One region of the Arthrobacter sp. Y3221159 genome, then DNA from elsewhere that is predicted to be linked to it. Evidence: riboswitches for the same ligand, from Rfam matches in the RefSeq annotation. Region 1 holds a riboswitch; the other holds the start of a gene.
What was found. A riboswitch is a leader RNA that binds a small molecule or an ion and turns the genes downstream of it on or off. The one in region 1 is predicted to bind glycine.
Positions count from the first base shown of each region.

Region 2: linked by a shared signal. The riboswitch ahead of AC5RT3_RS20010 (aminomethyl-transferring glycine dehydrogenase) and the one ahead of AC5RT3_RS20000 (amino acid permease) in region 1 are both predicted to bind glycine.

Region 1 is NZ_JBNHFC010000032.1:3,430-16,569, reverse strand. Features, by position in the region: partial or broken gene AC5RT3_RS20005 (aminomethyl-transferring glycine dehydrogenase) at 1-1,398, opposite strand, end outside; glycine riboswitch at 1,559-1,659, opposite strand; glycine riboswitch at 1,891-1,989, shown strand; glycine riboswitch at 1,991-2,088, shown strand; gene AC5RT3_RS20000 (amino acid permease) at 2,137-3,672, shown strand; gene AC5RT3_RS19995 (hypothetical protein) at 3,804-4,613, shown strand; gene AC5RT3_RS19990 (LamB/YcsF family protein) at 4,597-5,346, shown strand; gene AC5RT3_RS19985 (DUF445 domain-containing protein) at 5,374-6,720, opposite strand; gene AC5RT3_RS19980 (glycerophosphodiester phosphodiesterase) at 6,770-7,669, shown strand; gene AC5RT3_RS19975 (CoA transferase) at 7,676-9,049, shown strand; gene AC5RT3_RS19970 (AzlC family ABC transporter permease) at 9,109-9,891, shown strand; gene AC5RT3_RS19965 (AzlD domain-containing protein) at 9,888-10,199, shown strand; gene AC5RT3_RS19960 (hypothetical protein) at 10,314-10,568, shown strand; gene AC5RT3_RS19955 (hypothetical protein) at 10,634-10,849, shown strand; gene AC5RT3_RS19950 (hypothetical protein) at 10,945-11,169, opposite strand; gene AC5RT3_RS19945 (TetR/AcrR family transcriptional regulator) at 11,357-12,022, opposite strand; gene AC5RT3_RS19940 (thiamine-binding protein) at 12,144-12,467, shown strand; gene AC5RT3_RS19935 (O-methyltransferase) at 12,541-13,140, shown strand, end outside.
Region 2 is NZ_JBNHFC010000033.1:226-14,677, forward strand. Features, by position in the region: partial or broken gene AC5RT3_RS20010 (aminomethyl-transferring glycine dehydrogenase) at 1-1,690, opposite strand, end outside; glycine riboswitch at 1,884-1,980, opposite strand; gene AC5RT3_RS20015 (TetR/AcrR family transcriptional regulator) at 2,073-2,609, opposite strand; gene AC5RT3_RS20020 (MFS transporter) at 2,695-4,260, shown strand; gene AC5RT3_RS20025 (Dps family protein) at 4,355-4,834, opposite strand; gene AC5RT3_RS20030 (APC family permease) at 5,057-6,613, shown strand; gene AC5RT3_RS20035 (AMIN-like domain-containing (lipo)protein) at 6,696-7,247, opposite strand; gene AC5RT3_RS20040 (DUF4193 domain-containing protein) at 7,477-7,779, opposite strand; gene AC5RT3_RS20045 (hypothetical protein) at 8,044-8,391, shown strand; gene AC5RT3_RS20050 (MFS transporter) at 8,432-9,685, opposite strand; gene AC5RT3_RS20055 (elongation factor G-like protein EF-G2) at 9,698-11,866, opposite strand; gene AC5RT3_RS20060 (ChaB family protein) at 12,003-12,425, opposite strand; gene AC5RT3_RS20065 (manganese catalase family protein) at 12,692-13,642, shown strand; tRNA gene AC5RT3_RS20070 (tRNA-Thr) at 13,668-13,744, opposite strand; gene AC5RT3_RS20075 (DsbA family protein) at 13,920-14,452, opposite strand, start outside.

The DNA.
Region 1 (13,140 bases):
ATGCTGCAGGAAGTCCGAGGTGCGGAGCACGGTTGCGGGCAGTTCGAACCCCTTCGCGTCCCCGACGGGACCGGCGCCAAAGGCGACGGCAACGGCGGAAAGTGTCGCCGCCGTCGTCGTCTCATCAATGGAGACACCCACGGTGTCCTCGTCGATCAGGCGCAGGTTGATCCCACGTGCTTCGGCGGCGGTGAGGACCTTGCGGGCCTTGCCCGGCACGCGGACGGTGAGGGTGTCAAAGAACGAATCGGTGACGAGCTCCCGGCCCACGGCGCCAAGCGCAGTGGCGAGGATCCGCGCGTTGTGGTTGACCCGCTCCGCGATGGCCTTCAGCCCGTCCGGTCCGTGGTAGACGGCGTAGAAGGAGGAGACGATGGCCAGCAGCGCCTGGGCGGTGCAGATGTTGGACGTGGCCTTCTCGCGGCGGATGTGCTGCTCGCGGGTCTGCAGGGCAAGGCGGTAGGCGGGGGCACCGGCGTCGTCCTTGGAGACGCCCACGATGCGGCCGGGAAGCGTGCGTTCCATCCCGGTCCGGACCGCCATGTAGGCAGCGTGCGGGCCGCCGAAGAACAGCGGCACGCCGAAGCGCTGGGTGGAGCCGACGGCGATATCGGCGCCCTGTTCTCCGGGCGGGGTGATCAGGGTCAGGGCGAGGAGGTCGGCAGCGACGGTGACAAGCGCGCCGCGTTCCTTAGCCGCCGTGATGACCGCGGACTGGTCCCAGACACGGCCGGACACGCCGGGCTGCTGGAGGACTATGCCGTTGATGGCGCCGTCGGGAAGCCCCTTGGAGAGATCCGCGACCTCCACGTCGAAGCCCAGGGCCTCGGCCCGCCCCTGCACGATGGCGATGGTCTGCGGCAGGCAATCGGAATCCAGGACCGTCTTGCCGTCCTTGGCGTCCTTGTTCTTGTTGGCCCGGCGCATCAGCAGGACGGCCTCGGCCACCGCCGTGGCTTCATCCAGAAGGGACGCGTTCGCCACCGGAAGGGCGGTCAGGTCCTGGACCATGGTCTGGAAGTTCAGCAGGGCTTCAAGCCGGCCCTGCGAAATCTCAGGCTGGTACGGGGTATAGGCGGTGTACCAGGCCGGGGACTCCAGGATGTTGCGGCGGATCACCGGCGGCGTCACGGTGTCGTAATAGCCTTGGCCGATCATCTGGACCGCGGTCTTGTTCCTGGCCGCAAGCCTGCGCAGTTCGGCGAGGACCTCCACCTCGCTGAGGGCGTCCTCAAGCCGGAGCACGTGCTCCTGGCGGATGGATCCCGGAACGGCAACGTCCACGAGCCCGTCCACGCTGTCGTAGCCGATGGCCTTGAGCATGGTGTCGACGTCGGCCTGGCGGCGCACGCCGATATGGCGGTCGGCGAAGGCCGATGGGTTGGATTGAATCGTCATGAGGAACTCCAGGTCTGGCCGGCCACGGATGGCACGGCATGGATGGGTTCCTCCCCGCTCTGTATTGGACCTGAGAGATTCCGAGGACACCTGCTCATGGCAGGGCACTCTTGCACCGTCGGTGAGTCCGGCAGGAAGCCGGGCTGCTTTCCAGAGTCGCCTCGCTGTGACGGTACATGGGCCTGAGAGATTCCTGGGGAGGATTTGCTCCTACGGCGCCTGTCCGGTGGTTGTCCGGGAGAGCTCTCCCGTCACAGCTCGAAAGGCTTATTCAAATGTGGGTGATTCGGCTCACAAGGTACACGGCCTTGCCTGCTCGTGGCAAATCGGCGCCTGCCACGCCCCCGGATTCCTGGTTGGGGGTTTGACAATGCTGCGTGACCGGAACCACACTGAACCTGACCGGCGCCGTGCCGGACCGGCTCCACCGATTCGGGGCGGCCTGCCGGCAGCGGTCCATGCGAAGCAACTTTTTCTAACTGAACATGCCTTTGACCTGTGGCGGGAGAGCCCTGCCAGGTACATCCAGCAGGCGCCGTAGGAGCAAACCCTCCCCAGGAAACTCTCAGGCCCATGTACCGCCGCGGAAAGGCAACTCTGGAAAGCAGCCGGGCAGGTCCCGGCTCACCGACGGTGCAAGCACGCCTTTACGGCTGCGGAAACTCTCAGGTCATGTACAGAGCGGGGAGGAACCGAATCTATGCAGCATCCGGTGCTGCTTGAACGATGGAGTTCCTCATGACGATTCATCCCCCCGCGTCCCCGGGCGGCCAGCCACCCCACGGCGCTTCCCCTTCCGGCAAGGCCGCACACAGCGAACCTCCCCACCTCGAACGCCAGCTCAGCAACCGGCACATCCAGCTCATCGCCATCGGCGGCGCAATCGGTACCGGCCTCTTCATGGGCTCCGGAAAGACCATCTCCGCCGCGGGCCCTTCCGTGATCTTCGTGTACATGGTCATCGGCTTCATGCTGTTCTTTGTTATGCGCGCCATGGGCGAACTGCTGCTGAGCAACCTGAACTACAAATCCTTCAGCGACTTCGCGGCCGACCTCCTGGGGCCGTGGGCAGGCTTCTTCACCGGTTGGACCTACTGGTTCTGCTGGGTGATCACCGGGATCGCGGACGTCATCGCCATCGCGGGCTACTCCCGGGAGCTCTGGCCGGCACTGCCGCTGTGGATCCCAGGGCTGGCCACCGTCGCCATCCTGCTCCTGCTGAACCTCGCCACAGTCAAGGCCTTCGGCGAAACCGAATTCTGGTTCGCCCTGATCAAGATCATCGCCATCGCCGCTCTGATCATCGTCGGCCTGTTCATGATCTTCACCGGCTTCCAGAGCGACGCCGGAACGGCCGGCTTCAGCAACCTGTGGAGCCACGGCGGCTTCTTCCCCAATGAATTCATGGGCTTCGTGGCCGGATTCCAGATCGCCGTCTTCGCCTTCGTGGGCATCGAGCTTGTGGGCACCACGGCGGCGGAAGCCAAGAACCCGGAGCGGAATCTGCCGAGGGCCATCAACGCCATCCCCGTCCGCGTCCTGCTGTTCTACGTCGGCGCGCTGATCATCCTGATGTCCGTCACCCCGTGGACCCAGTTCGCCGCCGGACACAGCCCGTTCATTGGCATGTTCTCCCTGGCCGGACTGGGCGCCGCCGCCACCGTGGTCAATCTGGTGGTCCTGACCTCCGCCATGTCCTCCGCAAACTCCGGCATCTACTCCACCTCCCGGATGGTGTTCGGCCTGGCCCAGGAGGGGGATGCGCCGGGCGTCTTCGCCCGGCTGTCGCCGAAGAAGGTACCCAGCAACGCGCTGTTCCTGTCGTGCGTGCTGCTGCTCTCCGGCGTCGTGCTCATGTACGCAGGCCAGGACGTCGGCAAGGCCTTCGAAATGGTCACCACCGTGTCCGCAGTGTGCTTCATCTTCGTCTGGTCCATGATCCTGGCCAGCTATCTGGCGTTCCGGCGCCGCCGCCCGCACCTGCATGCAGCCTCGAAGTTCAAGATGCCCGGCGGCGTTCCCGTTGTGTGGGCGGTCTTCGCGTTCTTCGCCTTCGTCCTCTGGGCGCTGACCACCCAGGCCGACACCCTCGCCGCCCTGCTGGCCACCCCCGCCTGGTTCGTGGTCCTGGGTGCGGCATGGGCAGTCCTGCGGCGCCGGCCCGCGCACCTCGCCCGGTTCGAGGTGTTCAAGGCCGAGCTGCGGGCTGACGAGGCTGCGGCCGGCGGAAGCACCGGCACCGGCCTGGCCGAGAAAGAGCAGGCAAGGAAGTGAGCGGACGCCGGCGGACCCCACCGGGCGGCGGCAGGCCAAGGCGCCGAAGTTAAGCATGCTTAGTGTTTATCCACTTAGGATGGAGGAGCACGGCAGCCTTCCCGCTGCAGGTCGATTTGAATGAGGTGATCATGGCCAGGCGCAGCAATCCCGCAGTACGAATCGCACAGGAAACCGCCCACAACGCGGTGTTCGACGCTGAGGGCAACCCCAAGCCCGGTGTCCACAACATGCTGCTGAAGGCGGTGGAAATCCAGCGCCCGTTCGTGGTGGCCTATCTCCGGCGGTTGCAGAAGAAGCATCCGCGTGCCACCGCCGCCCAGCTGGCCGACATTTTGGAGCGCGACTACCTGCGTGCCGTCACGGGCGGCGGGGCGGTGGTGGGTGCCACCGCCGCGGTGCCCGGCGTGGGAACGGTGGCGTCGCTGGGACTTTCGGCGGCAGCCACTGTCGGATTCCTGGAAGCGACAGCCCTGTATGCCACTTCACTGGCCGAACTCCATGGCATCCGGCTGACCAACCCGGAGAAGGCCAGCACCATGGTCATGGCCATCATGCTCGGCGAGGAGGGGACGTCCCTCCTCGGGGCGCTCAGCGGGCAGGTTGCGGGCAAAGGCGCGAACGCCACCCAGGCCTGGGGCAGCATGCTGTCCAAATCGATGCCGATGCCGGGGTTCAGCAGCATCCGGAGCCGGATCCAGAAGGCTTTCCTCAAGAACCTGCTCAAACGCCAGGGCACGGCGCTGTTTGGAAGGGCCCTGCCCTTCGGGATCGGGGCGGTGGTGGGCGGAGCGGGTAACCTCATGATGGGCCGCGCCGTGGTGTCGAACGCCAAGGAAGCGTTCGGACCCATGCCGGACACCATCCCCGGGGAGCTGAAGGCCGCCGCAGCTCCCGACAAGCAGACGCTGGAAGGCAACACCTTTGGATCTCAACGCTGACCTCGGCGAATCATTCGGCTCCTGGAAGATGGGGCACGACGCCGCGATGTTCCAGCTGGTGACCAGCGCCAACGTGGCCTGCGGGTTCCACGCCGGCGACCCCATCACCATGTTGGACAGCTGCCGGGCAGCCTACGAGCTCGACGTCACTGTCGGTGCGCACGTGGGGTACCGGGACCTGGCAGGCTTCGGCCGGCGATCGCTGGATGCCAGTTTCGATGAGCTGTTCGGCGATGTGCTGTACCAGCTGGGAGCGCTCGACGGCGTCGCGCACGCCGTGGGTGCCTCCGTGGACTACGTGAAGCCCCACGGGGCGCTGTACAACCGGCTGGTGCATGATGCCGGACAGGCCGAGGCCGTGGTGGCGGCCGTCAACGCCTACGACCCCGGACTGCCCATCCTGGGGCTGCCGGGCTCGGAGCTGCTGAAGCAGGCACAGAAGGCCGGCCACCCGGTGTTCGTTGAAGCCTTCGCGGACCGCGCCTACCAGGCCGACGGAACTTTGCTCCCCCGCTCGCAGGATGGCGCCGTCCTGCACGACGTCGATGCGGTGGTGGAGCGGGCGGTCCGGCTGGCCACCAAGGGCGAAGTGGTGGCCGTTGACGGCACCGTGGTTCAGGTTCGGCCCGATTCGCTGTGCATCCACGGCGATACTCCGGGCGCCGTGGAGATGGCCGCGGGAGTGCGGGCAGGCCTGGTTGCTGCCGGGATTGAGCTGGAGTCCTTCGCCTAAACGTCCGCCCCTGGCCGGCAGCGGCGCTCAGCCAAAGACCAGGTGGGCCACCGTGAAGATCGCCAGCCCGGCCAGCGACCCCACCACGGTGCCGTTGATCCGGATGAACTGCAGGTCCTTGCCCACCTGGAGCTCGATTTTCTGCGACGTCTCCTCGGCGTCCCAGCGCGCCACGGTATCCGTGATGACCCCGGCAATGTCCGAGCGGTAGGTGCGCACCAGATACCCGGCGGCGTCGCCGATCCAGGCGTTGACCTTGCCGGCAAGCTCGGGATCGCTGACCAGGCGGGAACCGAAGTCCCGGACCGCGGCCTTGAACTTGATGGTCAGGTCGCTGTCGGGATCGTCCACGGCACCCAGCAGGGCGTTCTTCACCGTTCCCCAGGTTCGGGAGGCCAGTTCGCGGACCTCAGGGTCCCCCAGGACCTGGGCCTTGATGTCCTCAGCTCGGGCGATCATCGCAGGATCGTGCTGCAGGTCCTGGGCGAGGTCGTTCAAGTACTTGTCGATCGACTGACGGACCTGGTGGTTCGGGTCCGTCTGCACTGCCCGGACAAATTTGAGGAATTCGATGTACACCTTGTCTCCCACGAGCCCGTCCACGAACTGCGGAACCCAGGTGGGGGAGCGGTCGGAGACCAGCCGGCTCACCGTCTGGTGATTCTCGCTGACCCAGTCAGCTGCCCGGTCCACCAGCAGGTCAACGAGCTTGTGGTGGTGCCCGTCGTGGAAGATCCGCTCCGCCATCTTGCCCACCGGAGGTCCCCACGGCGGAGTGAGCAGATGCTTGCGCACCATTCCCTCGATGACCGCCTGGACGTCGTCGTCGTTGAGGACCTTGAACGCGCCGCGGATGAGCGCCGCGCCTTCCTTGGCCACCCGCTCGGCGCCTGCAGGCGTGGCGAGCCATTCGCCGGCCCGGCGGGCGATGTTGACGCTGGCAAGCTTCTCATGGACCACCTGTTCGGACAGGAAGTTGGTTTCCACAAACTCGCCCAGCGAGGCGCCGATCTGGTCCTTCCGCCGCGGAATGATCGCGGTGTGCGGGATCTTGATGCCCATCGGGTACTTGAACAGCGCCGTCACGGCGAACCAGTCGGCCAGGGCGCCCACCATGCCGCCCTCCGCGGCCGCCCGCACATACTGCAGCCAGGGATACTCGTCCTGCAGCGCGAAGGCGACAACAAAAACAACGGCCATGGCGATCAGCAGGCCCAGGGCCACAAGCTTCATTTTCCGCAGCGCTGCCGCCTTTTCGGCATCACCGTCACCAAGCCGGCGGCCGACGGCGGCGGCCGCGTGGGCGTGGTCCGGCACCGGGCGAGCGGGCTGGGGCGGGGCTTCCTGGGTAGTTGGCTCAGAGTTCACCTGCATATGCCAAGCCTAGCCCCGCAGTGGCGGCGCGGTCGGCTACCGTGTCTGCATGAGGTTTGAGGAGCCACTGCCGAAGAGGCCGCTGGTCTTTGCGCACCGCGGCGCGAGCGCCGCCTTCGCCGAACATACACGGGCCGCCTACCTGCAGGCACTGGCGGACGGGGCGGACGGCGTGGAGTGCGATGTCCACCTCACCCGCGACCAGCATGTTGTCCTGCTGCATGACGCCAACCTTGACCGCACCTCGGACGGCACGGGGCCGGTGGCCGAGCGGACACTGCGCGAACTGCGGCACCTCGATTTCTCGTCATGGAAGGGCGTGCGTATCCCGGAGGCGTACGGTGCCCGGTCGGCACAGTTCCTGACCCTGCCCGAACTGCTGGACATTCTTCGGGGAGCCGGGCGGCCGGTCAGGCTCGCCATCGAACTGAAGCATCCCAGCCCCTACCAGCTGAAGCTTGAGGACAGGGTCCTGGAGCTGCTGCGCCGGGAGGGCTGGGATCCCGCCGGCTCCACCGTGGACAACGTGGCGGTGACTTTCATGAGCTTCAGCCCGGACTCGGTCCGGCACCTGCTCCGGTCCGTCCCGGCGCAATACGTCTGCCAACTGGTGGACGACATCAATATCCACGAAATCCGCGGCGGGCTTGGCCTGGGCCCGATCACCGGCGGAGCCATTGCCAACTTGATGAAAGCCACGCAGCTGGAAGGCGAGCGGATCCTGGACGGCCGCCTGGCAGGGCTGGCGGGGCCGGGCATCGATTACGTCCGCGGGCATCCGGCTACCGTCCAGCGCTGGCTCGGCTCCGGCCGGCGGTTCCGCGTGTGGACGGTGGACTCCCCGGAAGATGTGGCCCTCTGCCAGGAACTCGGGATCCACGAAATCACCACCAATGTGCCCGCCCGGGTCCTGAGCCAGCTCCAGATGGCTTCGACGCAGGGACGGTAGGCGGCCGTGGGCAAACAGCCGGACGACGTCGGTCCCCGCCGCTGGTGGGCCGGGCCGCTGGACGTGGAGGGCCTCGCCCTGGGCGCCGTCTCCGCCGCAGCGGCAGCCTTGACCCAGTACACCGGTGGACGCCCAAGGTTCTCCACCACACCGGCACTGACCGCCGCCGCCTTCGATTCGTCCGGGCATCTGCGGATCGCCGGGCGGAAGCTGCAGGGGTTTGCCCCGTTGTCCGGGTTCCGGCGGACGAAGGACGGCTGGATCCGGCTGCACGCCAACTACCCGCACCACGAGCAGCGCCTGCTGCAGGCCCTTGGCGCGCGCTCGCCTGCCGGGGTGGATGCCGCGCTCCGGACCATGGCTTCCCTTGAGGCGGAGGCGGCAATCCAGGCAGCGGGCGGGATTGCCGCTGCCGTCCGGACGCGCAGCGCGTGGCTGGCCTCCCCGATGGGAGAGGCTGCCGGTTCCGGTCCCTGGATTTCCCTGACTTCCTCCGACGGCGAAACCACAGGGATGGGCCTGGCCGGTATGCCGGGGCCGGAAGCGGTTCCGGCAGGTCCTCCACCCGCTGGCGCAGGTCCTCCACCCGCTGGCGCCGGCACCGGGGCACGCCCGCTGGCCGGCGTCCGCGTCCTGGACCTCACCAGGGTCATCGCCGGTCCCGTTGCCACCCGGCTCCTGGCTGCGCTCGGCGCGGACGTCCTGAGGATCGACCCGCCCCGGCTGCCCGAACTGTCCGACCAGTTCGTGGACACCTGTTTCGACAAACGCAGTGCGGAGGCGGACCTCGGCCGCCCCGAAAACCAAAGCCGGCTGCGGGACCTCATTGCAGCTGCCGACGTGGTGGTCACCGGCTACCGGAAGGGGGCGCTGGACCGGTTCGGGCTGGGTACCGGTGCCCTGCTGGAGGCCCGCCCCGGGCTGGCCGTGGTCACGCTGAACAGCTGGGGTGCAACAGGGCCGTGGAGCAGCCTGCGAGGCTTCGACAGCATCGTGCAGGCGGCCGCGGGGATTGCAGACCTCTACGGCCAGGAGACGGACGACGGCGGCTGGCACCCGGGTGCCCTGCCCGTCCAGGCGCTGGACCACGCCACCGGGTACGGAGCGGCAGCCGCAGCAGTCACGCTCCTTGCCGGCCGCCGTCGTACCGGCCTGGGTGGAACCGCCCGGCTGTCGCTGGCGAGGACCGCGGGGGAACTGTTCTCCCTAGCCGGAACACACGAAGCAGCAGCAGGACTCGCGCCGCCGGACTACCGGACCATGGACAGCTCCTTCGGGGAGCTCCGGTACGTCCCGCCTCCGCTGCTGCTGGACGGGCTGCCGCTCGACTACCGCAATCCGCCACCCCCCTACGGCAGCTCCGGGCTGGCCTGGGCCTGACCCACCAGCGGCTCCAGACCGGTTTCAGACGCCCGTCCTCCTTGTGATTGAGTTGGACCATGCTTCTCCTGGGATCACCGGCCGTCCGGGTGGGTATCTCCATCAGCATCGCCACCGGGCTGTACGGGGTGTCCTTCGGGGCGCTGTCCGTCACCTCCGGGCTCAATTTCTGGCAGACCATGGCCCTGAGCCTCCTGCTCTTCAGCGGCGGCTCACAGTTCGCGTTCATCGGCGTGGTGGGAGGCGGCGGCTCCGGCATCGCGGCGATGAGCGCGGCAACGCTGCTGGGCGTCCGCAACGGCATCTACGGGATGCAGCTGAACGCGCTGCTCAGGCCCACCGGTTGGCGGAAATACGTTGGCGCCCAGCTGACCATCGACGAATCGACGGCCACCAGCACAGGACAAACTGATCCGGAAGAGCAGCGCCGCGGATTCTGGGCAGCCGGCATCGGGATCTACGTGCTGTGGAACCTGTTTACCGCCGTAGGCGCCCTTGCCGGCGCGGCGCTCGGGGACCCCAGGCAATGGGGCCTTGACGGCGCCGCGGTGGCCGCCTTCCTGGCCTTGCTCTGGCCGAGGCTCAAAGGTCGCGAACCCGTGGCCATTGCTGTGGTGTGCGCCGTGGCCACGGTCATCGCCGTTCCGTTCGTGCCCGCGGGCGTGCCCATCCTGGTGGCCGCCGTCGTAGCGGCAGCCATCGGCTGGTTCAGCCACGGGCGCAGTGACGAGGGCCTCGAACCCGACGTGGATCCTTACCGGGAGCGCCACCGGCATGATGGGGGCCACGGAGGAAAACATGACGGCGGCCACCACGGGCCTGTTCCGGGAGCAGGCGCATGAGCCTCTGGTTCTGGCTGCTGGTGGCCTGTGCCCTGGCCTATGCCTGGAAACTGGTGGGCTACCTGGTGCCGGCCCGCTTCCTGGAGGATCCGCGAATGTCGCGCATAGCAGGAACCATGACCATCGGGCTGCTCGCCTCCCTCACCGTGGTGAATGCCGTGGCATCGGGCCAGTCGCTGGCCGCCGACGCACGGCTCGGCGCGCTGGCCGCTGCCGCCGTGGCCCTGGCGCTGCGTGCCCCTTTCCTGGTGGTGGTTCTCGCCGGAGCGGGAACGGCGGCACTGCTGAGGTTGCTGGGCTGGAGTTGACCGTCCGCCGCGGAGCCGCGCCTGGGTGACGTGGGTCACTTCCGATGACAGTCCCCGGCTGTACTATGGGAGCGGCTATGCAGTCGGCCACGGAATTTTCTGTGAACGGGGACCATGGACAATCAGCTGCACGCTGCCGGAGAAAGAGCCGGCCGGCCCCGAAAAGATGCCCGACGGCGGGCGGGGCTTCCTGCCAAACGCTTCTACACACGATTTGCTGCCCTGTCCGACGTCCCGCCGGAGGATCTGGAGTTGCTGGCCGAGAGGCTGAGCGCCGGCCTGACGGCGGATCCGTCGTCGCCGGTTCCCGCGCTGCAGGCCCTGGTACGGCGGGAGATCCGCAAGAGGGGGGACGCGGCCAGCGGTTGACCCACTGCCGGGCACCAGGGACCGAATGCGGTAGGTCCTGACGGGCGGCCAAAGGAGGAACCGGAATGAACGTAGAGTCACAGCCCGCGGGGGAGCAGCCCGGCAGGCGCCGTCCAGGCTACCGTGATCCCCGCGGCTCCCAGTCCACCAGGGACATGCGGGATACGGCGAAGCGCCGCCGGGACGCCGAGGAGAAGCTTCAGCAGCATCTCATCGAAGCGAAGGACCATGTGCCCAACGAACACCGCGGGGATCGCGGGCCGGGCACCGGGCAGGAATAGGCGCGGCGCGGCCCCCGGCATCATGCCGTGGCCAGCAGGAACTGCTTTGTGGGGGAGGGTCTTGATCCAGCCGGAACGAAGATGATTCCGGCTTGCTATGCCACTCCGTGGGCGGCGCCGTCCGGCAGCGCGGCCCGGCGGCAGCTTTCTTCGACGGCCATGTCGTACCAGGCCTGCGCGCCAAATTCGGGTTCTGGCGTGTCAAGGTTCTGGTACAGCGCGTCCAGCAGGTCCGCTAGTTCATTCGCGCTCAATGTGGGCAGGACCTCTTCCGGATCGCGCGGATTGTTGAGGTAGTGCGAGAGCTTTGAACTGTTCATCGCGCTGCGGCCATCGGCTGCCGGAAATGCAGGAACTGCTTCATGGAGTCGCTCCATCTGGGATGTTCAGAGGCTGGCTGCGTAACCCTCTTGAAGTGTATTGCACCACGTGGGCGCCCACAATGGGTCCCTAATCCGGGGCGGCTGCACGGGAAGTGGCCGGCCCAAGTGCGTTGCCGGCAGGAACCTACCCCAGTCCGGGTTCGCCAAGGGCGGCCATCAGGGGCGCCGTGGGCGAGGTTGTGGCGGCAGGCACTGGAACATGCGGCGGCAGGGGGCGCGCCGGCCGGGCAGTGCGGATGGCATCCTCCACCAGTGCCAGCGGACGGCGCCAGGCGTCGGAGCCCGGCTCCATGGTGTCCACAACGCTGATCAGCATGGCGAGCAGGCGGAACATGTCCGTCATGGAGATGTCGGGACGCAGGCTTCCCTGCCCCTGCCCCCGCACCAGCAGGACGCTGAGGGATTCCATCAGGGACCCGGCGATGCCGGTGAGCAGTTCGCGCCTGCCGGCCACGGCGCCCAGCAGATTGGCGTCGGCACTGGAGGCATCCATAAGGGACTCCAGCACCCGGAACAGGCCGGCGGCGGCATCGATATCGGCCAGCGCCCCCTCAATCACGGGATCGACGGTGAGCCGAAGCTGCCGGTTCAATGCCGCAAGGACAAGCTCCTCCTTGTCCGCGAAGTTCCGGAAAAGGGTGGCCGGGCCTACGCCGGCCGTGGCCGCGATGGTCTGCAGGGGTACATCCGGACCGAACTCCCGGAAGCACTGGCGCGCCGCCGTAATGATCTTGTCCACGTTCCGCGCTGCGTCGGCGCGGAGGGGCTTGCGGGCGACTGCGAGACTCATGCCCAAAAGGTTAGCAACGCAACTGCGCGCCTTCACCGTTACTGAAGGGTAGGAGCTTATGTGACGGCGGGGGCGCCCGCGCTGCCCGTTGCCCGCCGGGACGGCGTGGCAGACTGGCATCATGTTGCTTGCGTTTTCTGTTGCCCCGTCCGGCACCCCTGCTGAAGGCTCCCGGCCGGATGACGCTTCCGTCCACGACGCCGTTGCCGCTGCTGTGAAGATCGTCCGGGAGTCGGGGCTTCCCAACCAGACGGAGTCGATGTTCACCACCATCGAAGGCGAATGGGATGAGGTGTTCGACGTCGTCAAGCGCGCCACCGAGGCGGTGGGGCGGTACGGCAGCCGCGTTTCCCTGGTCATCAAAGCTGACATCCGGCCCGGTTACACAGGAGAGCTCACCGCCAAGGTGGAGCGCCTGGAGGACGCCCTGGCGGACGGTTCCTGAGTCATCTTTTCCGGTGGCCACTTGCCCTGCTTATTCTCTGGACCAGCAAGTCCGCCCGTGCCAAACTGTGGCAATGTTCGAGCATAAGCCCCGGCCGGAGTGGACGGCAGCTGAAGAGTACCTGACACGTGTGGTGGTCCACCCGGACCCGGCCCTAGAGCAGGCCATCAGTTCCGCCGCGGAGGCGGGGATGCCTGCCATCGAGGTTGCACCGAATGCCGGAAAGCTGCTCAAGCTCCTGGTCCAGCTCTCCGGTGCCCGCCGCGTCCTGGAAATCGGTACGCTCGCGGGCTTCAGTACCATCTGGATCGGGCGGGGGCTTCCCGAGGATGGCACAGTGGTCACGTGCGAATTCCTGCCCAAGCACGCGGAAGTGGCCTGGGCCAACCTCGATTATGCCGGCCTGGGCGAGAAGGTGGAGATCCGCCTGGGACCCGCGCTGGAAACCCTGGCTGCGCTCGCAGAGGAGGGCCGGGAGCCTTTCGACTTCATCTTCATCGACGCAGACAAGGAGAACAACAGCCGGTACCTGGACTGGGCGGTGCGCCTGGGCCGGCCCGGTGCCACTGTGGTCCTGGACAACACCGTCTGGGAGGGTGCCATCCTGGATCCAGACCTGGATCCCGTGAACGCCCCGGGCATCGTGGACGCCCTTAAGCTGCTGGGGGAGCAC
Region 2 (14,452 bases), on a different contig from region 1:
GGGACCCGGCGTTGGGCTGGATGGACACCTGGTCATAACCGGTGATCTCGGCCAGGTCAGCCTCCAGGCCCGCGATCAGTTCACGCCAGCCCTCAGTCTGCGAATCCGGGGCGAACGGGTGGATCGAGGCGAACTCCGGCCAGGAAATGGCCTCCATCTCGGCCGTGGCGTTCAGCTTCATGGTGCACGAGCCCAACGGAATCATGGTCCGGTCCAGCGCCAGGTCACGGTCAGAGAGCTTGCGGATGTAGCGCAGCAGCTGGGTCTCCGACCGGTGGGTGTTGAACACCGGATGCTGCAGGAAGTCCGAGGTGCGCTCAACCGCGGGGTCCAGTGCGAATGACCCCGTTGATCCCACTGCCTCCCCGCCGAAGACGGAGACGACGTCGGCGATGGTCGCCGTCGTGGTGGTTTCGTCCACGGAGATGCCCACGGTGTCGGCGTCGATGCCGCGGAGGTTGATGCCCTTCTCCTCCGCAGCGGCAACGATGCCCGCCGCGTTGCCGGGTACGCGGACAGTGACGGTGTCGAAGAAGGAGGTGTGCAGGACATCGAGTCCCGCGGCTTTCAGTGAAGCTGCCAGCGTGCGGGCATGGCGGTTGGTGGTCTGGGCAATCGCTTTCAGGCCCTCGGGGCCGTGGTAGACGGCGTACATGGACGCGACGATCGCCAGCAGTGCCTGCGCGGTGCAGATGTTGGACGTGGCCTTCTCGCGGCGGATGTGCTGCTCGCGGGTCTGCAGCGCCAGGCGGTAGGCGGGGACACCGGCGTCGTCCTTGGACACACCGACAAGGCGGCCGGGCATGGAACGCTCCAGGCCTTTTTGGACGGCGATGTAGGCCGCGTGCGGGCCGCCGAAGAACAGCGGGACACCAAAACGCTGGGCGGAACCAACGGCGATATCCGCACCCTGCTCGCCCGGAGGCGTGATCAGGGTCAGGGCGAGCAGGTCGGCAGCGACGGTGACCAGCGCGCCGCGTTCCTTCGCCTCGGCGATCACGCCGGACTGGTCCCACACCCGGCCGGACGCGCCGGGCTGCTGGAGGACAATGCCGTTGATGGCACCGTCCGGCAGGCCTGCGGAAAGATCGGCTATCTCCACGTCGAAGCCCAGCGCCTCGGCACGGCCCTTGACGATGGCGATGGTCTGCGGCATGCAGTCGGCGTCGAGGACGGTCTTGCCGTCCTTGGCATCCTTGTTCTTGTTGGCGCGCCTCATCATGAGCACTGCCTCGGCCACCGCGGTGGCTTCATCGAGCAGCGAGGCGTTGGCAATGGGCAGCCCCACCAGGTCCTGGACCATGGTCTGGAAGTTCAGCAGCGCTTCGAGCCGGCCCTGCGAAATCTCAGGCTGGTACGGGGTGTAGGCGGTGTACCAGGCCGGGGATTCCAGGATGTTGCGGCGGATCACCGGTGGCGTCACGGTGTCGTAATAGCCCTGGCCGATCATCTGGACCGCGGTCTTGTTCTTCGCGGCAAGCTTGCGCAGTTCTGCGAGCGCTTCAACCTCGCTCAACGCCGGCGACAGCGTCAGCGGGGTGTCCTGCCGGATGTCCTTGGGAACCGCCTTGTCCACGAGCGCATCCACGCTGTCATAGCCGACGGCCTTGAGCATGGTGTCAACGTCGGCCTGGCGGCGCGCGCCGATATGCCGGTCAACAAAGGTGGCGGAAACCGGGGAAGCAGTCACAGGAACTCCATAATTCAGGCGGCGCAGGGTACGCCGCAGCGATTCGGGTTCCTCCCCGCTCTGTATTGGACCTGAGAGTTTCCGCGTTGCCAGCTTGCGCGTGGCCCCGCTTGCACCGTCGGTGAACACAACAGCCCAAGGCTCCCGCTCAACGGGTTACCCAGGCGGACTGCCTGCTGCTTTCCAGAGGTGCCTCGCCGCGGCGGTACATGGGCCTGTGAGATTCCTGGGGAGGGTTTGCTCCTACGGCGCCTGCTGTACTTTCGGCAGAACTCTCCCGCCGCAGATCAAAGGCTATTTATTTGGATTGTCGCGGGAAGCCGCCGGCGGCTCCCACAGCGCTTAATTGTCCTACGCCGCAGCGGCTGGGGCAAATGGCCGGCTACCGCCGTAGGCGCTCCAGGGCTGCCAGCAATTCGTCCACATCGGCGGCCGCGCCGCCCGGCGGTACCGGCCCCACAGACAGCATGGCGTTGAAGTAGAGCCCGTCCCCCATGTACAGCACTGCTTTGGCAAGCGCCGGGCCCACGTCGGCCGCGATCTCGTCGAGCCAGCGCTGCTGGATCGCTGCGAACCGGCGGCGCGTTTCCTCGTGCGCCACCTCCGCCAGGCGGGTTGCGGCGACGATCGCCCGGTCCAGCGGAGTATCCGCCCAGACGGAAGACCGGACGAAGTAGGCCGCAGCCCCTTCCCCGGCAGCTGCCATGGCATCGGCGTCGGCTCCTGCCAGCCCGTCAAGCCGGTCCAGCAGCACCTGGATCAGGGCTTCCTTGTTGGGGAAGTGGTACAGAAGCCCGCCTTTGGACACTCCGGCCTTCGCCGCAACGGCATCCAGGGTTGCCGCGCGCTCACCCACCTCAATCAGGAGGGCTTCAAAGGCGTCAAGGACCGCTTCACGGGCTACGGGCTTTCGGGGCATGCGTCTAATCATGCCTTTTGCGGCGGCAGCCTCTCCAACCCGGCCTAGTTTCGTAACTGTACCGTCTGGACGGTATAGTTATTTCATGACAACTTCCGCTGCCACCACCAGGACCCCGACGGCCCCCGTCGGCGGCCCGGCCGTCCGGGCGCCGTGGCGGGACTGGCTCGCCCTGGGCTTACTGATGTTCCCGGTCCTGCTGGTTGCCGTGGACAACACCGCCCTCACCTTTGCCCTGCCCGCCATCACCCGCGCCCTGGAACCCACCGGCGTCCAGCTCCTGTGGATCGTGGACGCCTACCCCCTGGTGCTCGCCGGCCTGCTGGTGTCCATGGGCAGCCTCGGCGACCGCATTGGGCGGCGGAAGCTGCTGGTCATCGGGAGCATCGGCTTTGCCGCCCTGTCCGCGGCCACGGCTTTCGCCCCAAGCCCCGCCTGGCTGATCGCCGGCCGTGCCGCCCTGGGGTTCTTTGGGGCGATGCTGATGCCGTCCACGCTCTCCCTGATCCGCAACATCTTTCCGCAGCCCAGCCGCCGCAGGCTGGCGGTAGCCATCTGGGCAGCCGGGTTCTCCGGCGGGGCGGCCCTGGGACCGATTTTTGGCGGCTGGCTGGTGGAGCAGTTCTGGTGGGGCGCGGTGTTCCTGGTGGCCGTGCCGCTCATGCTGCCCCTCCTGGCCTTCGGCCCAACCTTCATCCCGGAGTCGAAGGACCCCGCCCCGGGCCGCGTGGACGTACCCAGCATCCTGCTGTCCCTGCTGGTGATGGTCCCCCTGGTCTACGGCATCAAGGAACTGGCCACGGAAGGCACCGGCCCGGCAGCCCTCGCCGGCATCGCCTTCGGCCTGGCCATGGGTGCAGTCTTCGTGCGCCGGCAGCTGCGGCTGGCGAATCCGCTGCTGGATATGTCCCTGTTCCGGAACAGGGTGTTCAGCATGGCCATTACGGCCAACGTCCTGGCCCTGTTTTCCTTCAACGGCTTCATCCTCTTCCTGGCGCAGCACCTGCAGCTGCTCGAGGGCATGTCCCCTTCGGCAGCGGGCATGGCAATGATCCCGGCCCTTGTGGCCACGGTGGTGGCAGGGCTGGCCGTGGTGCCGCTGGTGCGGCGCGTGCGGCCGGGGTTCGTGGTGGCCGCCGGGCTGGCCTTCAGCGCCACGGGCTACAGCGTGGTCACCTTCGGGAACCACGACGGCGGCCCCTCGCTTCTGCTGGCCGCCCTGCTGGTCCTTGCCCTGGGCGTGGGTACGGCCGAGACTATTTCAAACGACCTGATCCTGGGGGCAGCGCCGCCGGAGAAGTCCGGTGCCGCCGCCGCCATTTCTGAGACCGGCTACGAAATTGGTGCCCTCCTGGGCACCACAGTGCTGGGCTCGATCCTGACGGCTTCCTACCAGCACAACCTCCGGCTGCCGGCCGCGTTGGCGGAGTCGGCATCCGAGGGCGCCATCCACAACGCGGGCGAAACCCTCGCCGGCGCCATGGATGTGGCTGCCGCCCTGCCGGCACCCCTGGCTGACGCGGTGCGGCATGCTGCGGCGGCAGCCTTCGATTCCGGCGTCCACGTCACCGCGGCAATCGGGCTGGTACTGATGGCTGGGGCGGCAGTCCTCGCCGCCGTCGTACTTCGCAAAGTCCCAACAGCCACCTAAGCGGCAGTGTCACGCCACAGCAAAAGCGCCCGGCGCCGGAGATGAACCTCCGACGCGGGGCGCTTGCTGCGTGCCGGCGTTCCCCGCCGGCGGGCTACTTGGAATCCGGGGCGGTTACGCTGGCCGTGGGCTTCATGGTTTCGGCGTTCACCATCCAGGAGAACTGCTCCAGTTTGAGGATGAACTCGTGCAGCAGGTCCGCGCTGGTGGGGTCTTCCTCGTCCACCTCGTCATGGACCTTGCGCATGGTGCCCACGGCCGCCTCGAGGGCGGCCACGATCCGTTCGATCGCATCCTTGGTGCTGATCAGGCCCTCGGGGAACGGCGCCAGGCTGGTGGACCCGGACACAGTGGAGCTGCGGCCGTCCGGAAGTGCATGCAGGGCGCGCATGCGCTCGGCCGTGTCATCGGCAAACTGCCGCGCGGCATCAACAATCTCATCAAGCTGCAGGTGGAGGTCCCGGAAGTTGGTGCCCACGATGTTCCAGTGCGCCTGCTTGCCCTGGATGTGCAGTTCAATCAGGTCGGTGAGCACGGCCTGCAGGTTGTTGGTCAGGGTCGGTGAAGCTTTCATCAGTCCTCCTCGAGTGGTCCAGTACGTGCGACGCTACCAGCCCCGCGAAAGGCCTGAAGCGCCCGGACAAGAATTTCTCAGTGAGCTTACTAACCGGAGTGGCGCCGATCATAAACGAATGTGATTCATATTGCCCCTTGCGCTCCGGCCTTCCCGCCCCCATACTAAATGAACGTCATTCATATAGTGATCGTGATCATAGAGTCTTCAGAAAGTGGTGCCATGACAGAGACGCTCCGCACCAGTACGTCGTCAGCCGGCTCCGGCAACCAACCCTCGGGCAGCGGCGGAATCAGCGCCAAAGGACTGAAGGGCGGGCAGCTGGGCCTCCTCGCCGTCGTCGTCCTTGGTATTTCCACCATTGCCCCCGCCTACACCCTCACCAGTGCACTGGGCCCCACCGTCAATGAAGTCGGACTCCAGCTGCCTGTCATCTTCCTGATCGGGTTCATCCCCATGATCCTGGTCTCGCTCGCCTACCGGGAACTCAACGCCGATTCCCCGGACAGCGGTACCACCTTCACCTGGGTTACCAAGGCCTTCGGCCCCTGGGTGGGCTGGATGGGCGGCTGGGGCCTGCTCGCCGCCAACATCATCGTCCTGTCCAACCTCGCGGGCGTGGCCGTCGATTTCTTCTACCTTTTCCTGTCCCAGCTCACAGGCTCCGCCGAGCTTGCGGACCTAGCGGACAACAAGGCAATCAACGTCCTGACCTGCTTCGTGTTCGTGGCCCTGGCCGTCTGGGTCAGCTACCGCGGCCTGCACGCCACCAAGCTGGTGCAGTACGGCCTGGTGGGGTTCCAGCTGCTGGTCCTTGGACTGTTCGTGGCCATGGCGTTCGCCAACTGGTCCGCTTCCGAAACGGCCATCCCCTTCAGCTGGGAGTGGTTCGACATCACCAAAGTCGAAACCTTCAGCCAGATAGCCGCCGGGATCTCACTGTCCATCTTCGTGTACTGGGGATGGGACGTCTGCCTGACGCTTAACGAGGAAACGGCCAACGGCAAGAAGACAGCCGGTGTGGCCGGTACCCTGACCGCCATCATTGTCCTTGCCATCTACCTCCTGGTCAGCATCGCCACCATGATGTTCGCCGGACTCGGCGATACGGGCAACGGGCTCAACAATGAGGACAACCACGAGAACATCTTCACAGCCCTCGCCTCCCCCATCATGGGCCCGTTCGCCATCCTGATGTCCCTTGCCGTGCTGTCCAGCTCAGCCGCCTCCCTGCAGTCCACGTTCATGTCCCCCGCGCGCGGCCTGCTGGCCATGGGGCACTACGGCGCCCTGCCGGAGCGGTTCGGCAAGGTCAGCAGGAAGTTCGCGACGCCGGGCTTCGCCACCGTCATTGCAGGCCTCGTTTCTGCCGGGTTCTACGCCGTCATGCATGTGGTCAGCGAGAACGTCCTGAACGACACCATCGTGTCGCTGGGCCTGATGATCTGCTTCTACTACGGCCTGACAGCGCTGGCCTGCGCCTGGTACTTCCGGCACAGCGTCTTCAGCAGCGCCCGCAACTTCATCCTGCGGCTGCTGTGCCCGGTGCTTGGCGGGGTGGGCCTGTTCGTGGTGTTCTTCCAGACCGCCGTGGACAGCCTCGCGCCCGAGTTCGGCAGCGGTTCGGAGGTCTTCGGCGTTGGCCTGGTCTTCGTGCTGGGCGTCGGGATCCTGGCCATGGGCGCGGTGTTCATGCTGGTAATGGCCAAGGTGCGGCCCGGCTTCTTCCGCGGCGAAACCCTGAAGCAGGACACCCCTGCCCTGGTGGTCCCCGAGTAGGAATTTGCAGTCCGCACGTAAAAGGTGCCGTGCCCCCGGATCCGGGGGTACGGCACCTTTTTGCCTTACGACGGCGGACGCGTCACCAGAAGTGCGCCACATCAACCACCAGGCGGGAGCCGGAACCAGGGCCGTCCAAGGTGAACACCCGGAACGGAAGGCGGGCACGAACGCCGAGGCCGATGTTGGTGTACCCCTCGTAGCTGCCGGCCCAGGCCACCTGGCGGAAGGTCTGGTAGTTGGCAACATTCGAGAGTTCCGCCTGGTTGCCCGGGTTATACGTGGGCTGCCCGGTTTGCGGATCGTAGGCGGGGGCATTCACCCTGACCTGCAGCCGGGCGCCACCCCGGACAGGGACGGTGAAGCCGGAACCGTCCTGGACCACCTGCGGAACGTAGCTCACGCTGTAGCCCGTTGCAGGGCCGTTGAGGTCCACCACCATCCGGTCGAAGCAGTAGTGCTGCCCGGTCCGGACGTTGGTGACTGATGCTTTGCTGAACGTGTCGTCAGCTTTGGACAGGGACCCCCAGACCAGTCCGCAATACGAGGTGGTTGCCGAGGCGGGCCCCGGAACCAGGATTCCCAGGCCGACGGCCATAAGGATAGCCGTGAGCCAAATGGAGAGTTTTTTCATTGTGGAGCCACCCAAGGAAGGAGCGATTGGATAGCTCAAGACTAGGAGCCTCATGCACGCGAAACGAGGCTTGTGGCCGCTTCGGCGCGCAACCGTTAGTCTGCCGCGGCCAGCATTAAGGGGCCATAAAAAAGGCGCTGATTCCTGGCCTTTCTTGACCCTTCCGCTGCCGTTTCTGCATCATCCCGTTACCGGCGGTAACGGCCGCCGGACTGCTGCAGAACGGGGGTCAGCCTTCGCACTCGATGCAGTACTTCATGCCGTTCTTTTCCAGCGCCACCTGTGACCTGTGGCGGACCAGGAAGCACGATGAACAGGTGAATTCGTCCTGCTGCTCGGGAACAACAATGACGGTCAGTTCCTCGTTTGACAGGTCGGCGCCGGGCAGGTCGATACCTTCGGCGGTGTCGTTCTCATCGATGTCAATGACCGCGGTCTGCGCATTGCCGCCACGTGACGCCTGGAGGGCCTCAAGCGAGTCAGCCGGAGACTCTTCTTCCTGCTTGCGTGGAGCATCGTAATCGGTAGCCATAGCCTGTTCACTTTCGTTGCTGCGCAGCGCCATTTCCGGCACCTCAGTGAAGCAGTTTAGGGCATGATCCCGTCACCGGCGCAATAGTGTGTTCCACCGGACAATCACGCGGCGCCTGCCGCGGATTCCCCGTGCAGGGCGCGGGCTTGGCCGACGTTTCCCGCCCGTCTCGCAGCCGTTAACCCGTGGCGGTTTGCCGGGCGCGGTCCTACGCTGAAAGCGCGCCCGGCCCCAGCAGCCGGAGCACCGCGTGAAGGAGGCACCATGGCAGCGAAGCTTAACCGGACGGCACTTGAGCAGGCGCGCAGGCTGATCAAGGAAGGAAAGGTCCAACGGGATATCCGGGATGACTGGAGCGAGCATGCCCCGTCCACGGACCAGGAAAACTCGTTCATCGACAAGCACGGCTTCAAGGACTTCGCAGCGTGGCACCTGGGCCGGGATGACGAAAAGACGGAGGGCACCAAGGGCAGCGTCAGCTTTCCGTACGGGGACTTCAGCAAGGTGCACCGGTGCGCGGTCATCTCGCTCGAGGGAAGGGCTGCCCAGTACGGCCACGACGACATCCGGGACGCGGCACGCAAGCTGCTTGAACTGATGGACGGGGACTGAGGCTGCGGCGGCTACGGTCCGGACTGCCTGCGGTTTACGGCTAGGGTGCTGCGGTGAGGTCCGACGCCGTGTCCGCCTGCGAGCGCTGCCGGCGGCTGAGCAGGATGAACGGCGCGGCCAGCAGTTGCACCACGCCGCTGACAGCCAGTGATGCCGGATAGCCGTAGAGGTCCGCACTCCGGCCGAGCAGGGGTTGCACCACCACGCCGCCGCTGGAGCCCATCAGGGAATCGAAGCTGAGGACGGTTGCGCGCTGCTTCGACGCAATCATGTCGTTCAGGTACGCCTGGCGCACCGGCGTGCCTGCCGCGCCCACCACTGCCCACAGGGCCAGCAGGACCAGGGCCAGCCAGAACGCCGTGGTGAACAGCAGCACCACCAGGATCAAGGAGCTGACCACGTTGCTCACGATCAGAACGGTGGTGCGCCTGCGGACCCGTTTCCGGACGCGGGGCGCCATCCATCCGCCCACGATGTCCGCTCCCGCCACGATGGCAGCCGCCAGCCCCGCAACGGCGTAGGCCCGGGGGTCCCCGAACAGCTGGAGCAGGTAGGGCTGCAGGGCATAGAAGACATAGAAGCCAACGCCCTCGGTGAACGGGGCTGCCAGCATGATGTACCGCACCGGCGGGTGCTTGAAACCGCCGTCGATCGAAGCTTTCAGGACCGATCGGGTCGCCCGCAGTGGGTGCGGCGACCGCTCCGGGGTGAAGCCGACATCGTGCATGAGCAGGAACGCCACGCCAAACATGGCCACCAGGACGCCCACGCGGATCAGGAACGGCACACCCAGGTCGGTGGCCTGGGCGATCACGCCGCCTGCCACGGAACCGCCCAGCATGGCCACCCCGGACACCATCTGCCCCCGCCCGAGCACCGCTTCCAGCCCGCCGTCGTAGCCGGAAAAATGCAGGGCGTCCACCAGCCAGGCTTCCACTGCGCCGGAAAAGAAGGTGAACCCGAGGCCCAGCAGCACGGAGACAACAGCCCACCACCAGAACGGGGCTGACCACTGCCAGAGCAGGTAGTACAGGAATGTGGATGAAGCCAGGGTGATGGTGCCGAGCAGGAATGACACCCGCCGGCCCCAGCTGTCCGCGACGACGCCCGTAGGCACCTCGAAGAGCACCATGCCGGCCGTGAAAAAGGCGTTGGCGGCAAAGGCTTCGAGGTTGCTGAGTCCGGCGTCGAGCAGGAAGAGGGTGTTAATCCCCCAGATGAAGGACGTTGCAAGGGTGTTGCCCAGTGTCAGCGTCAGGTAGACCCGCTGGATCTTCCGTGCGGCCGCGTTCATCGGGGGAAAGGCTTAGGAGGGGCTGAAGCTGGCGGGCACAGGGTCGTGCCGCAGGTAGCGGCGGGTGAACCGGCCGGTTCCGGCGGTCAGGGCCCTGAGTTCGACGGCGTAGCGCAGCAGTTCCTGGTCCGGCACTTCTGCGCTGATTTCGGTCAGCCCGTCCCCGGTGGAGGTGGTTCCGGTAAGCCTTCCGCGCCGGCCGGACAGATCGCTCATGACGGAACCGACGTGCTCGTCCGAAACGGTGATACCCACGGATGACACCGGCTCCAGGAGCTGGATTCTTCCCGCTGCAGCAGCCTCCCTCAACGCCAGTGCGCCGGCGGCCTGGAAGGCGGCGTCCGAGGAGTCGACGCTGTGCGCCTTGCCGCCCACCAGCGTCACCCGTACATCCACCACCGGGAACCCTGCCGATACCCCCTTCTCCATCTGCGCGCGGACACCCTTCTCCACGGACGGGATGAAGGTCCCGGGGATCACTCCGCCAACCGTCTTGTCCAGGAACTCGAAGCCCCCGCCGCGGTCGAGCGGTTCCACCTCAATGTCGCAGACGGCATATTGCCCGTGGCCGCCTGACTGCTTCACATGGCGGCCATGCCCGGCCGAGGGGGCCGCGAAGGTTTCCCGAAGCGGGGTCACCACGTCCACCGTATGCAGCTTCACGCCCTGCTCGCGAAGCCGGTCCAGCACCACCTCGGCGTGCGCTTCGCCCATCACCCACAGGACCAGCTGGTGTGTTTCGGCGTTCCGTTCCACCCGGAGGGTGGGGTCCCCGGCCGCGATCTTGCCCAAACTTCGTGCCAGCGCATCCTCGTCGCTGCGGGAGTCCGGTTCCACCGCCACTGGAAGCAGCGGCTCCGGCATTTCCCAGGTTGCGAGGATCAGGGGCTTGTCCCGGGAGGAAATGGTGTCCCCCGTTTCAGCGCTCCCCAATTTGGCCAGCGCGCACATGTCCCCGGCCACGCAGTACGGCACCGGCCGCAGGGTTGCCCCGAGCGGCGAGTAGATGTGGGTGACGCGCTCGTCGGTGTCGTGGTCCTGGTGGCCGCGGTCCGCGAGCCCGTGCCCGCCAACATGCACCGGCGAGTCTTCACGCAGCGTCCCGGAAAAGACCCGGACAAGGCAGATCCGTCCGAGGAACGGGTCGATGGATGTCCGGACCACCTCTGCGGCCAGCGGTCCGGCGGGGTCGCAGGCCAGCGACCCCTCCGGTTGCCCCGCCAGGTCGGTCACCCCTGGCAGGCCGCGCTCCGTGGGCGGCGGGAACGCGCGGACCAGCACTTCCAGCAGTTCTGCGGTGCCCAGGCCCGTCAGCGCCGACGCTGGAAGGACCGGAAAGAACGAACTCCGGGCAACAGCGGTTTCCAGGTCGTCGATCAAAACCCCGGTGTCGATGTCCTCACCGCCCAGGTAGCGGTCCATCAGGGTCTCATCCTCGCTCTCGGCGATGATCCCCTCGATCAGCTCGCCCCTGGCTGCCTCGACGCCTGCCAGTTCGCCCGCGTCCGCCTCACGGGAGCCGGGAGTCTCCCCCGCCGAATAATCGGTGACGGTCCGGGACAAAAGCCCCAGGAGCCCGGTGACGTCCCCGCCCGTCCGGACCGGGACGTAGAGCGGAAGGACGCCCTCCCCGAACGCCTTCCGGCACTCGGCGAGCGCGCCGTCGTAATCAGCGCGCGGGTGGTCCGTCCGGGTAATCACGACGGCGCGTGGCAGCCTCGCCTGCTCACACTCCGCCCACAGGGCAGTGGTGGTGGCGTCGATCCCGTCGACGGCCGAAACGACGAAGAGGGCAGCATCCGCGGCACGCAGCCCGGCGCGCATCTCGCCGATGAAGTCCGGGTAGCCGGGAGTGTCCAGCAGGTTGACCTTGATGCCGTCCACCAGCAGGGGCACCAGCGAGAGCGTGACGGAGCGCTGCTGGTGGACAGCGGCAGGATCGGAATCACTCACCGTTGTTCCGTCGGCGATGGACCCTTTCCGCGTGATGACGCCGTTGGCGGCGAGCAATGCTTCAATGAGCATCGTTTTGCCCGCACCCGAATGGCCGACCAGTGCGATGTTGCGGATTCTGGCCGGCTCCTCGGCGGCAATTCCGGCAGACCCGTCTGAGCGGCGTGCTTCCGGGCCGGTCCGGCCGCCAGATGTCCTCGCTGTGTCCTTCGTGCCTTTGACCGACATGGGATCCTCCTGGCGTCTTTGCCCTGCAACCCGTCCTAACGTGTCCTCTGATTCGACACCCTGGGACGCGTTACGGCAAGAGTGCCAGCGCTCCGGAACCTGCGATGTGCCCTGTCACGGCAGGCGCGCAGAGAGGCTACTGCCTGGCCTTCCGGGTGGCTGCGTCATTGGCCTTCTGGAGTGCCTTGACCAGTTCGCCCTTGTCCATCTTTGAACGGCCCTTGACATCCAGCTTCTTGGCGAGCTGGAGCAAGTGCTCCTTGGAAGCATTGGCATCCACTCCCCCGGCGGTGGGCTTGGAGGATTTGACGCCCTCCTCGGCCCGCTTGTCGGACGGGCCCTTCTTGCCCTTGGGTTCCCAGTGGTCCCCCACCTTCTCGTAGCTGTGCTTAAGGGATGCGTAGGCGGCGCGGGCGGCGCGGCTCTCATCGTTGCTGTAGGACTCCAACGCGGAATCATAGGTCTTGGCGAACGTGTCCTGGGCCTTTTGCTCCGAGCGCTGCAGCGTTGACGGAAGTTCGTCCTTGCGTGCGTGATCGTTTTTCCCGGTCTTGGGCATGGCACCCATCCTCCTTTTATCAGCAGGCTGATTATTTGAAGATGACACCAGCTTAAACCCGTCCGGGAGCATGCCCCCAACTTTTCCAGGAACCCTTGCCATCCAGATACTAAGCATGCTTATGGTATGGGGCACTGGTTGTCCACCGGGTCCATGGGCGGACGGCCACAGCGCTCCGGGAGTTACTGCGACCCATGGAACGAAGGGCCGTTGAACCCGATGAACTGCAGCACTCAGTATCAGAGCAATAGTGAGGAAACGGCCCCATGTACCTGCACACCCAACTCCTGATCAATGAAATCGCCGCCGATGAGCCGGACCCCGCCGCAGCCAACGCCCTCCAGGAGGGCCTTGGCGGGCAGTTCGGCGAGATGCGCACCATGATGCAGTACCTGTTCCAGAGCATGAATTTCCGCGGGGACGCGACGGCAAAGCCCTACAAGGACCTCCTCCAGGGCGTCGGAACCGAGGAGATCAGCCATGTCGAACTAATAGGAACCACCATCTCGCAGCTGCTGGACGGTTCCCCCAGATACCAGGGCAAGAAGACCGACCCCGTGGATGAGCCGGGGGCGAAGGGAGCCACGCCGCTGAAGATTGCCCTCGACACAGGCAACATCCACCACTACCTCGTGGGAGCACAGGGTGCGCTGCCGGTTGACTCCGTCGGAAACCCCTGGAGCGGTTCCTACGTGTACAACAGCGGAAACCTGGTCCTGGACCTGCTGTACAACCTGATGCTTGAATCCACCGGCCGACTACAGAAGTGCCGGATCTACGAAATGACGGACAACAAGACCGCCCGTTCCACCATCGCCTACCTCATCGTCCGGGACCAGGCACACGAGAACGCGTTCGCCAAGGCGCTCGAAAGCCTTGGCGTGAACTGGGGCAAGGTCCTGCCCATTCCAAAGACGAAGGCTGAACAATTCCCGGAAGTGAAGAAGCTGCTGGACCAGGGACTCCAGAGCATCCAGTACACGTTCAGTGCGGACAACCTCAGCGAGGCCGGCAAGCTCTTCCGGGGCGCTTCCCCGTCCAACGACGGAACGGAACTGAGGACCGATGTCATGCCCGAGGGTGTCCCGATGACCATTTCGCCTGAGCGCCGGGAGGAATTCTCCCCCGGGCTGGATCCCGAACTCCTGGCACTGATCCAGGCGACAGCCGAGGTGGAGCTGCAGGAGGCTGACAGCCCCCGGGTATCCGGCAGCTAGGACCAGGCCACGCGGCGGGTTCTTCTGGAGCCCCCTGTCGGATTCGAACCGACGACCCCCGCTTTACAAGAGCGGTGCTCTGGCCAACTGAGCTAAGGAGGCGTGCCCTCGCGGGCGGGCGCCGTGACGGCGCTAGATAAGGTTAGCCCAACTCCCGCCGGTGGTAAAAACGCCGGCGGCGAGGCAGGGCATACCGGAATGGGACAGCAAGGGGCCCGGTCCCGGAACAGTTTGACGTTCCGGGAACGGGCCCCTTGTGGCAGCAGTCGGGCCGGGGCTAGGCCTTCGCGTCGACCGCGGCCTGGATGTCGGCATTCAGGTCGGTGGTGCCGTCCCACTGCTTGCCGTCAATGAAGATGGTGGGGGTGCCGGTGATGCCGGTGTTGGACGCCAGCTGCGTGGAGTACTTCACGTAGGGGCGGAAAGTCTTGTCGTCCACGCAGCTGTTGATGTCCGCACCGATCTCGCTGGCGAGGGACTTGAGTTTGTCGTCCGAGAGGCCCGCTCCGCCTTCGGCAGGCTGGTTCGTGAACAGGACGTCGACGTATTCGGCGTACTTGTCCGGCGCCTGGTCAGCTACGCAGGCGGCGGCGTTGGCTGCGCGGGACGAGTAGTTGGTGCTGGACTGGCGGTCCAGGAAGCCCAGCGGCCGGTATTCAAGGGAGATCTTGCCCTCGTTGCGGAGCCCGGTGAGCGCGTCGTTGTAGGTGTCCTCGAAGCGCTTGCAGACGGGGCAGATGAAGTCGATGTAGGCCACGATCTTCACCGGCTGGCCTTCCTCGGCCTCGGCGCCCGGGGCAACCACCGGGT